3 regions of the Micromonospora sp. NPDC005163 genome follow, and region 2 is predicted to be linked to each of the others. Evidence: riboswitches for the same ligand, from Rfam matches in the RefSeq annotation. Region 2 holds a riboswitch; each other region holds the start of a gene.
The links. Region 2 has a riboswitch for cobalamin ahead of ACWD6N_RS10050 (acyl-CoA thioesterase). Riboswitches for the same ligand answer to the same signal wherever they lie in the genome.
Positions count from the first base shown of each region.

Region 1: linked by a shared signal. The riboswitch ahead of ACWD6N_RS20465 (ribonucleoside-diphosphate reductase subunit alpha) and the one ahead of ACWD6N_RS10050 (acyl-CoA thioesterase) in region 2 are both predicted to bind cobalamin.
Region 3: linked by a shared signal. The riboswitch ahead of cobO (cob(I)yrinic acid a,c-diamide adenosyltransferase) and the one ahead of ACWD6N_RS10050 (acyl-CoA thioesterase) in region 2 are both predicted to bind cobalamin.

Region 1 covers NZ_JBSFYP010000028.1:89,170-91,425, forward strand. Annotated here, with positions in the region: gene ACWD6N_RS20465 (ribonucleoside-diphosphate reductase subunit alpha) at 1-1,454, opposite strand, end outside; cobalamin riboswitch at 1,656-1,871, opposite strand; gene ACWD6N_RS20470 (GH92 family glycosyl hydrolase) at 2,049-2,256, opposite strand, start outside.
Region 2 covers NZ_JBSFYP010000010.1:51,690-53,945, forward strand. Annotated here, with positions in the region: gene ACWD6N_RS10040 (YfbM family protein) at 1-16, opposite strand, end outside; partial or broken gene ACWD6N_RS10045 (RNA polymerase subunit sigma) at 68-184, opposite strand; cobalamin riboswitch at 564-777, shown strand; gene ACWD6N_RS10050 (acyl-CoA thioesterase) at 975-1,421, shown strand; gene ACWD6N_RS10055 (LysE family translocator) at 1,425-2,051, shown strand; gene ACWD6N_RS10060 (DUF2306 domain-containing protein) at 2,114-2,256, opposite strand, start outside.
Region 3 covers NZ_JBSFYP010000049.1:39,952-42,207, forward strand. Annotated here, with positions in the region: gene ACWD6N_RS27175 (hypothetical protein) at 1-322, shown strand, start outside; cobalamin riboswitch at 598-774, shown strand; gene cobO (cob(I)yrinic acid a,c-diamide adenosyltransferase) at 901-1,512, shown strand; gene crcB (fluoride efflux transporter CrcB) at 1,607-1,969, opposite strand; gene ACWD6N_RS27190 (fluoride efflux transporter FluC) at 1,966-2,256, opposite strand, start outside.

The sequences.
Region 1 (2,256 bases), on a different contig from region 2:
GCCTGCGCGGTCGGGTAGTAGTTGATGTCGATGACCCGGTCGAGGAACGTGACCGCGGTACGGACCGTGGCGCGCAGTCGCTGCCAGTCGATGACGCCGTCGGTGACGTGGGCGGCGAGGTTCACCGAGCCGAGGTTGCACACCGCGGTCTCGGCGTCGCTGGACACCTCGATGATCTCGGTGCAGAGGTTGGACAGGTGCACCACGTTGCCCGGTTCGGCGGTCTGGTTGCACAGCCGGTTGGCGGCGTCCTTGAAGGTCATCCACCCGTTGCCGGTCTGCGCCAGGGTGCGCATCATCTTCCCGTACAGCTCCCGCGCCGGGACCTGCCGCACGTAGCGGCCCTGCGCCTCGGCCTCCCGGTACGCGACGTCGAACCGCTCGCCCCACAGGTCGGGCAGTTCCGGCACCTCGTTCGGGTCGAACAGCGACCACACCTCGTCGGCCTCGACCCGGCGCATGAACTCGTCGGGGATCCAGTTGGCCAGGTTGAGGTTGTGGGTGCGCCGGGCGTCCTCGCCGGTGTTGTCCCGCAGTTGCAGGAACTCCTCGATGTCCGGGTGCCACGGCTCCAGGTAGACACACGCCGCGCCCTTGCGCCGGCCGCCCTGGTTGACCGCGGCGACGCTCGCGTCCAGCGTGCGCAGCCACGGCACGATCCCATTGGACTGCCCGTTCGTGCCGCGGATCAGCGCGCCCCGGGACCGGACCCGGGAGTACGCGATGCCGATGCCGCCGGCGAACTTGGACAGGTTGGCGACCTGCGCGTACCGCTGGTAGATCGAGTCCAGCTCGTCGCGCGGGGAGTCGACCAGGTAGCAGGAGGACATCTGGGTGTGCCGGGTGCCGGAGTTGAACAGCGTCGGCGAACTGGGCAGGTAGGCCAGGCTGGACATCAGCCGGTAGAAGTCGACCGCCTCGTCCGGCGTACGGGACAGCCCGCAGGCCACCCGCAGCAGCCAGTACTGCGGCGTCTCCAGCACCAGCCGGCTGGTCGGGTGGCGCAGCAGGTACCGGTCGTACACCGTGCGCAGGCCGAAGTACTCGAACCGCAGGTCGCCGTCCGGGTCGACGGCGTCGTCGAGCGTCCGGCCGTGCGCGGCGACGAAGGCGGCGGTCTCGTCTCCGATCAGTCCCTCGGCATGGCCCATCCGGATCGCCGTGCTGAACGAGGTGATGCCCTGCCGGTGCACCTCCTTGTCGACGTAGCCGGCCAGAAGCCGGGCGGCCAGCCGCGAGTACTGCGGCTCCTCGCCGATCATCTCGGCCGCGGTCTGGATGGACAGCCGGTCCAGCTCCGCGGTGGTCGCGCCGTCGTAGAGGCCGCTGATCGTCCGGGTCGCCACCCGCAGCGGGTCGACGTCGGTCAGGTCGTCGGTCCACCGCTCGACCGCGCGGACGATCTTGTTGACGTCCACCGGTTCGCTGGCGCCGTCGCGCTTGCGGACGTGCATCTGCGTCCGCCGCCGGCCCGGCAGGTCGGTGTCGCCGCCGGTCGGGACCACCTGGGTGACTGTCACCACTCACTCCTCGCGAGTTCGAGACCTGATGGCCCTCGGACGCGAGGAGACAGACACCGGCGGACGCCACGCCGGGCGTGGGTCAGGGGGCGTCGGCCGTCCCACGCGGCGTCGGGCCGCCGCCCACCCGGGTGCGGGTGCACGGCGCGCTGGCAGGTCTTCGGACTCGTGGGCACGACCGGGCTCGCCGGTCTCCTACTGGCCGTCGCTTCCCAGGCCGCTTGGCGGCCCAGTGCTGATGACGGCGGTCGTTCCCACTCACCGCTGCGGGGCAGTCCCGGAATTCCACCGGGTTCCCTCTTGCCTCGACCACTGCAGACGAGCGGCCGAACCAGCTGCGTCGACACCATATATAGGGACGACGCCGTTGTCACACCCCACATCTCGGGTATCGGCGTGTCGGCGGTCGAGTCAGTGACGACGGTCACCGGCCCGGACGCCCCCGCCGGGCGGGGTCATGGTCGACGCTAGCAGCGCGCGGGGCGGGCCGTGATCCGCCCCGCCCCGCGCGCTACCGCTACCGCCGACTCAGTTCGTGACGGTGAAGGGCAGCGCGACCCGCGTCACCGACTCGGCCCCCGCCAGCGTGATCACGGTCGAGCCGGCCTTCGCCGCCCCGGGGACGCTGACCGTCGCACCGGCGATGACACCGTCACCATTCGCGCGCACGGTGCTGACCGCGAGGCCGTCACCGAAGCTGACCGTGACCGCCTCGTTCGGAGCGAACCCGGCGCCG
Region 2 (2,256 bases):
TCCAGTTGCCGTTCATGCTCACGACGCCAGCCTAGAATCCGGCTGCGACAGTTCCCGCAACAGCGGGCGCGGCGAGGAAACGCCGGACCTGCTGCTGCGTGGCGCGGATGAACCGAGCTGCCGCGTCATGGTCGCCCCGACCCGCCGCGAGGGCCCACGCGGTAATTTCGTCACCATCCGTCACCTGGTACCTCCGTGTCCGGTGCCGCCGGCGTCAAGGGCTACGACATCCGCGGCCAAACAATACGACGGGTTGTAGTAGGTGTTCGGGTGAGCGTACGGGACGCCTTTCGCGGCCCCCGGTCACCGGTACGCGCGAATGGTGTCGCTGGATCAACCCGGTGCCGGTCAGCGACACCTCGAATGGCCTGGTCGCTGCCCGGGTCTGCGCCGGTGGCGGCGCGGCCGCGGCGTACGCGCCAGGTACGTGGTGGTCGACGCCCAGGACGAGGGGCAGTTGCGTGCGGTCAAAGAAGACCACGAATTTGAATATCTTCATCATGTGGATGACGACGCCCGCTCTGCCTCGCGGTCGCGTTGGTTGGGCTGCGTCGCGGACCCGCTATGCTCCTGACGGCGCTGGTTCGCCCGGTCGTGACTGGCTGGGCGTCGTAAGAGGGAACCCGGTGTGAGTCCGGGACTGCCCCGCAGCGGTGAGTGGGAACGACCGCCGTCATCAGCACTGGGCCAGAGGCCTGGGAAGCGACGGCCAGTAGGAGACCGGCGCAGCCGGCCATGCCCGCGAGTCCGAAGACCTGCCCGTGCCGCGTACACAACCGTGTGCGCTGCCGTCGGCCTCGCGGGTGGGCTGGGCGGGTGACGTGCCGCGCGCGCTGTGCGTGGGTGCGTGCTCGTCAGCGTGTGTCCGCGTTCCGACGGTGTGGTTTCCCGAGGGACGGACTACCGCTGTGCACGACACCGCCACGATCGCCGGCCGAGCGCCGTCGGCGTCACACCTGACCCTGTCGCAGATCATGGATCAGCACCACACCAACCTCATGGGTACGGTGCACGGTGGCCGGATCCTCAACCTCATCGACTCCGTCGCCGGGGTGGTCGCCGCCCGCCATTCCGACGGACCGGCCGTCACCGCCGCCATCGACGAGACCGCGTTTCTCCGGGCGGTCCGGGTTGGCGACGTGGTCCATGTGGACGCTCGCATCACGTGGGCCGGGCGCAGCTCGATGGAGGTTGCGGTCAAGGTGACCGCTGACCGGTGGGACCGGGCGGTGCCGCCCACCGACGTGGCCACCGCGCACCTGGTGATGGTCGCCATCGATGACAACGGCCAGCCGCGTACGGTGCCGCCGCTGCTGCCGGAAACCGACGGAGACCGGCGCCGGTACCGAGAGGCGGAGATCCGCCGGGAGCACCGGTTGACTCTGAGGCGGGCGCTGCTTGACGGCGCCGGGGAGGGCTGAGACGTGCTCGGCCTCTCCGTGCCGGCATTGGCCGGCTACCTGGCCGCGATCGTCGTCCTCATGGTGACTCCCGGCCCGGACATGATGTTCGTGCTGGCCAACGCCACCCGCTACGGCACTCGCGCCGGGGTGGTGGCCGCGCTCGGCGTCGCCGCGGGGGAGGCGGTGCATGTGGCGGCGGTCGTCTGCGGTCTCGCCGCGGTGATCTCAGCCTCGCCGGTGCTGTTCACGGCAATCCGCTGGCTTGGCGCGGCATACCTGATCATCCTCGCGGTGCAGGCCCTGCGTGGCGCCGGCACTTCGGCTTCCGATGCGTCGCAGCCCGGTGGTCGTGCCGGGCGCGCCTTCCTGCGTGGACTGGTCACCAACCTGCTCAACCCCAAGATGATTTTGTTCAGCGTGGCGTTCCTGCCCCAGTTCGTCGATCCGGCGGCGGGCAACACCACCGCCCAGCTGGTGCTCCTTGGCGCGCTGTTCGTCACGGTGCAGCTCACGGTCGACATCGCCTTGGGCGCGGGCGCCGGGCGACTCGCCGGCCGCCTCGCCGACGGCCGCTGGCCGCGGCGGATCAACCGAGTCTGCGCGGTCGCGTTCGTCGCGCTCGGACTACGACTGGCGGTCGGCTCGTAGCGGCGGCAGCCAAGTGGCCGGCGGATTCGGCTCGTCGTCCCCGGGGTCGCCGTCGGACGATGTCATCGGGCAGCAGCACGCGGCTGACGAGCCGGTCGAGACGACGTTGCGCGGGCCGGACGACGCAGGTACCACTCGGCCACGGCAAGGTTGATCAACCAACCGGCGAGCACCAGGCCGGCGCGAACGTTCCCATCGGGCTGTT
Region 3 (2,256 bases), on a different contig from region 2:
TCGGCGGGCCCGGGGCGCCGAGGCGACCCCCACGAAGCTGGACCGGGAGGCGACCCGGGACGACCTCGCCGCGCTCGAGGCGTTCATCGCCAGCCGGCGGGGGGTGGAGTTCTACCTGGAGCCGGAGACCACCGCCACCGACACCACGGTGGTGGCGATCGCACACGACGGCGAGTGGATCCGTCGCCGTACTGGCACCCCGCGTGCGGCGGGCGCCATCGCCCGCAAGCACGCGGTGCCGCTGTACGAGGCGGCCCGCACCGGCTACCCGGAACGGATGCGCACCTGGAGCCGTGCCCACCCGGAACGCCACGCCCGGTGAGCGTGGCCGCGTCCGTCGAGGTGGCCGTGAGCCGCCGTCCCACCGGGCGATCGGGGCAGGCCAGAGGACGTGTGCGCACCCTTTGCTCTGCTTACCCGGGCGCAACGAAAAGGCGTCGTCACTGTTGCGCTGGCTGAAGCAGAGCAAAGGACGCGTCGCATTGACCCGGGGCGTTCCGATGCGGCGTCCGAGCACGCCTCAACCGCCAGATATCGATGAGAGTCATTCGCCTGGCCAGGCCGGGGTCGGCGTTGACCGGCGACGGACGGGTGTGGCAGCATTCGCGGCCTGACGGCAGTGAAGGAAGTCGGTGTGATTCCGACGCGGTCCCGCCACTGTCACCGGGGAGCGATCCCCCCTCGTGAGTCACGGCCGCGTGTCTGCGGTTGGAAGGCCGGGGGAGAGCGTCGATTCGGAAGCCAGGATACTTCGGCCGTCGGGATGTACCCCAGGGCGTGGACACCCGAGGAGGACCCGATGACGCACGGCGTCTCTTTCATTGACGGACACCGTCATGATCCGCTCGGCGGGCGCTCCGCCGCACCCACCGCCGCACCCGGCCCCGGTCGTACCGCCTGATGCCGCAGGGAAAGCCGAGCACGGTGCCCGCCGACGGTTTGACCACCCGGCAGCGACGTCACCGGCCGCTGCTGATGGTCCACACCGGACAGATGAAGGGAAAGTCCACCGCCGCCTTCGGGCTGGCGCTGCGGGCGTGGGCAGCCGGCCTGCCGGTCGGGGTGTTCCAGTTCGTCAAGAGCGCCAAGTGGCGGGTGGGGGAGGAGAACGCCTTCCGGGCCCTCGGCGAGGTGCACGAGCGCACCGGTCACGGCGCGCCGGTGGCGTGGCACAAGATGGGCGAGGGCTGGTCCTGGATCCAGCGTGGCGGCGACGCCGATCACGCCGCGGACGCCCTGGAGGGTTGGCGGCAGATCCAACGCGACCTGGCCGCCGAGCGCTACGGGCTGTATGTGCTGGACGAGTTCACCTACCCGATGACGTGGGGCTGGGTGGACGTCGACGAGGTGGTGGCCACCCTGGCCGACCGTCCCGGCTTCCAACACGTGGTCATCACCGGCCGGGACGCCGACCCGCGCCTGGTGGCCGCCGCCGACCTGGTGGCCGAGCTGACCAAGGTCAAGCACCCGATGGACGCCGGCCAGAAGGGCCAGAAGGGCATCGAGTGGTGAGCGCCGCCGCCGAGTCGTGGCCGCTGCCCCGCCCGATGGGCGACGACCGCGCCGGCCCGGACGGCCGCAGCGGTCTCCGCTGGCCGGGAACGGGTCAGCCGGTCAGGGCCCGGGCGAGGACGTAGCCGACGGTCGCGGCGGCGAGCCCGGCGGTCACACTGCCCAGCACGTTGGCCAGCGCGAGGAGCCGGTTGCCGGTCCTTGTCAGCCGCAGCGTCTCGTAGCTGAAGGTGGAGTAGGTGGTCAGCGCGCCGCAGAAGCCGGTGCCGAGCAGCGCGCTGACCGCCGGGCCGGCCGGCAGCCCGACGAGTACGCCGAGCAGCAGCGATCCGAACACGTTGACGGTCAACGTCCCCCACGGGAACGCCGAGTGGTGCCGGGCCTGCACGGCCCGGTCGGTGAGGTAGCGCAGCGGCGCGCCGACGGCCGCCCCGAGCACGATGAGCAGCACGGTCACCGGACGGCCCGCCCGTCGTCGCGGTCCCGGTCGAGCAGTCGAGCGGCGGCGGCGTCACCCAGCCACACCGCGACCAGGGCGCCGAGCACCGTCGCGGCCAGGTACGCCAGCGCGGTGACCGGGGCGCCCGCGACCACCGCCTGCTGCACGTCCACGGCGTAGGTGGAGAAGGTGGTGAACCCGCCGAGCACCCCGACCCCGAGGAACGGGCGGACCAGCGGTCGACCGCCGCCGACGTGCCCGAGCACCGCCATCAGGACGCCGATCAGCAGGCAGCCGGTCAGGTT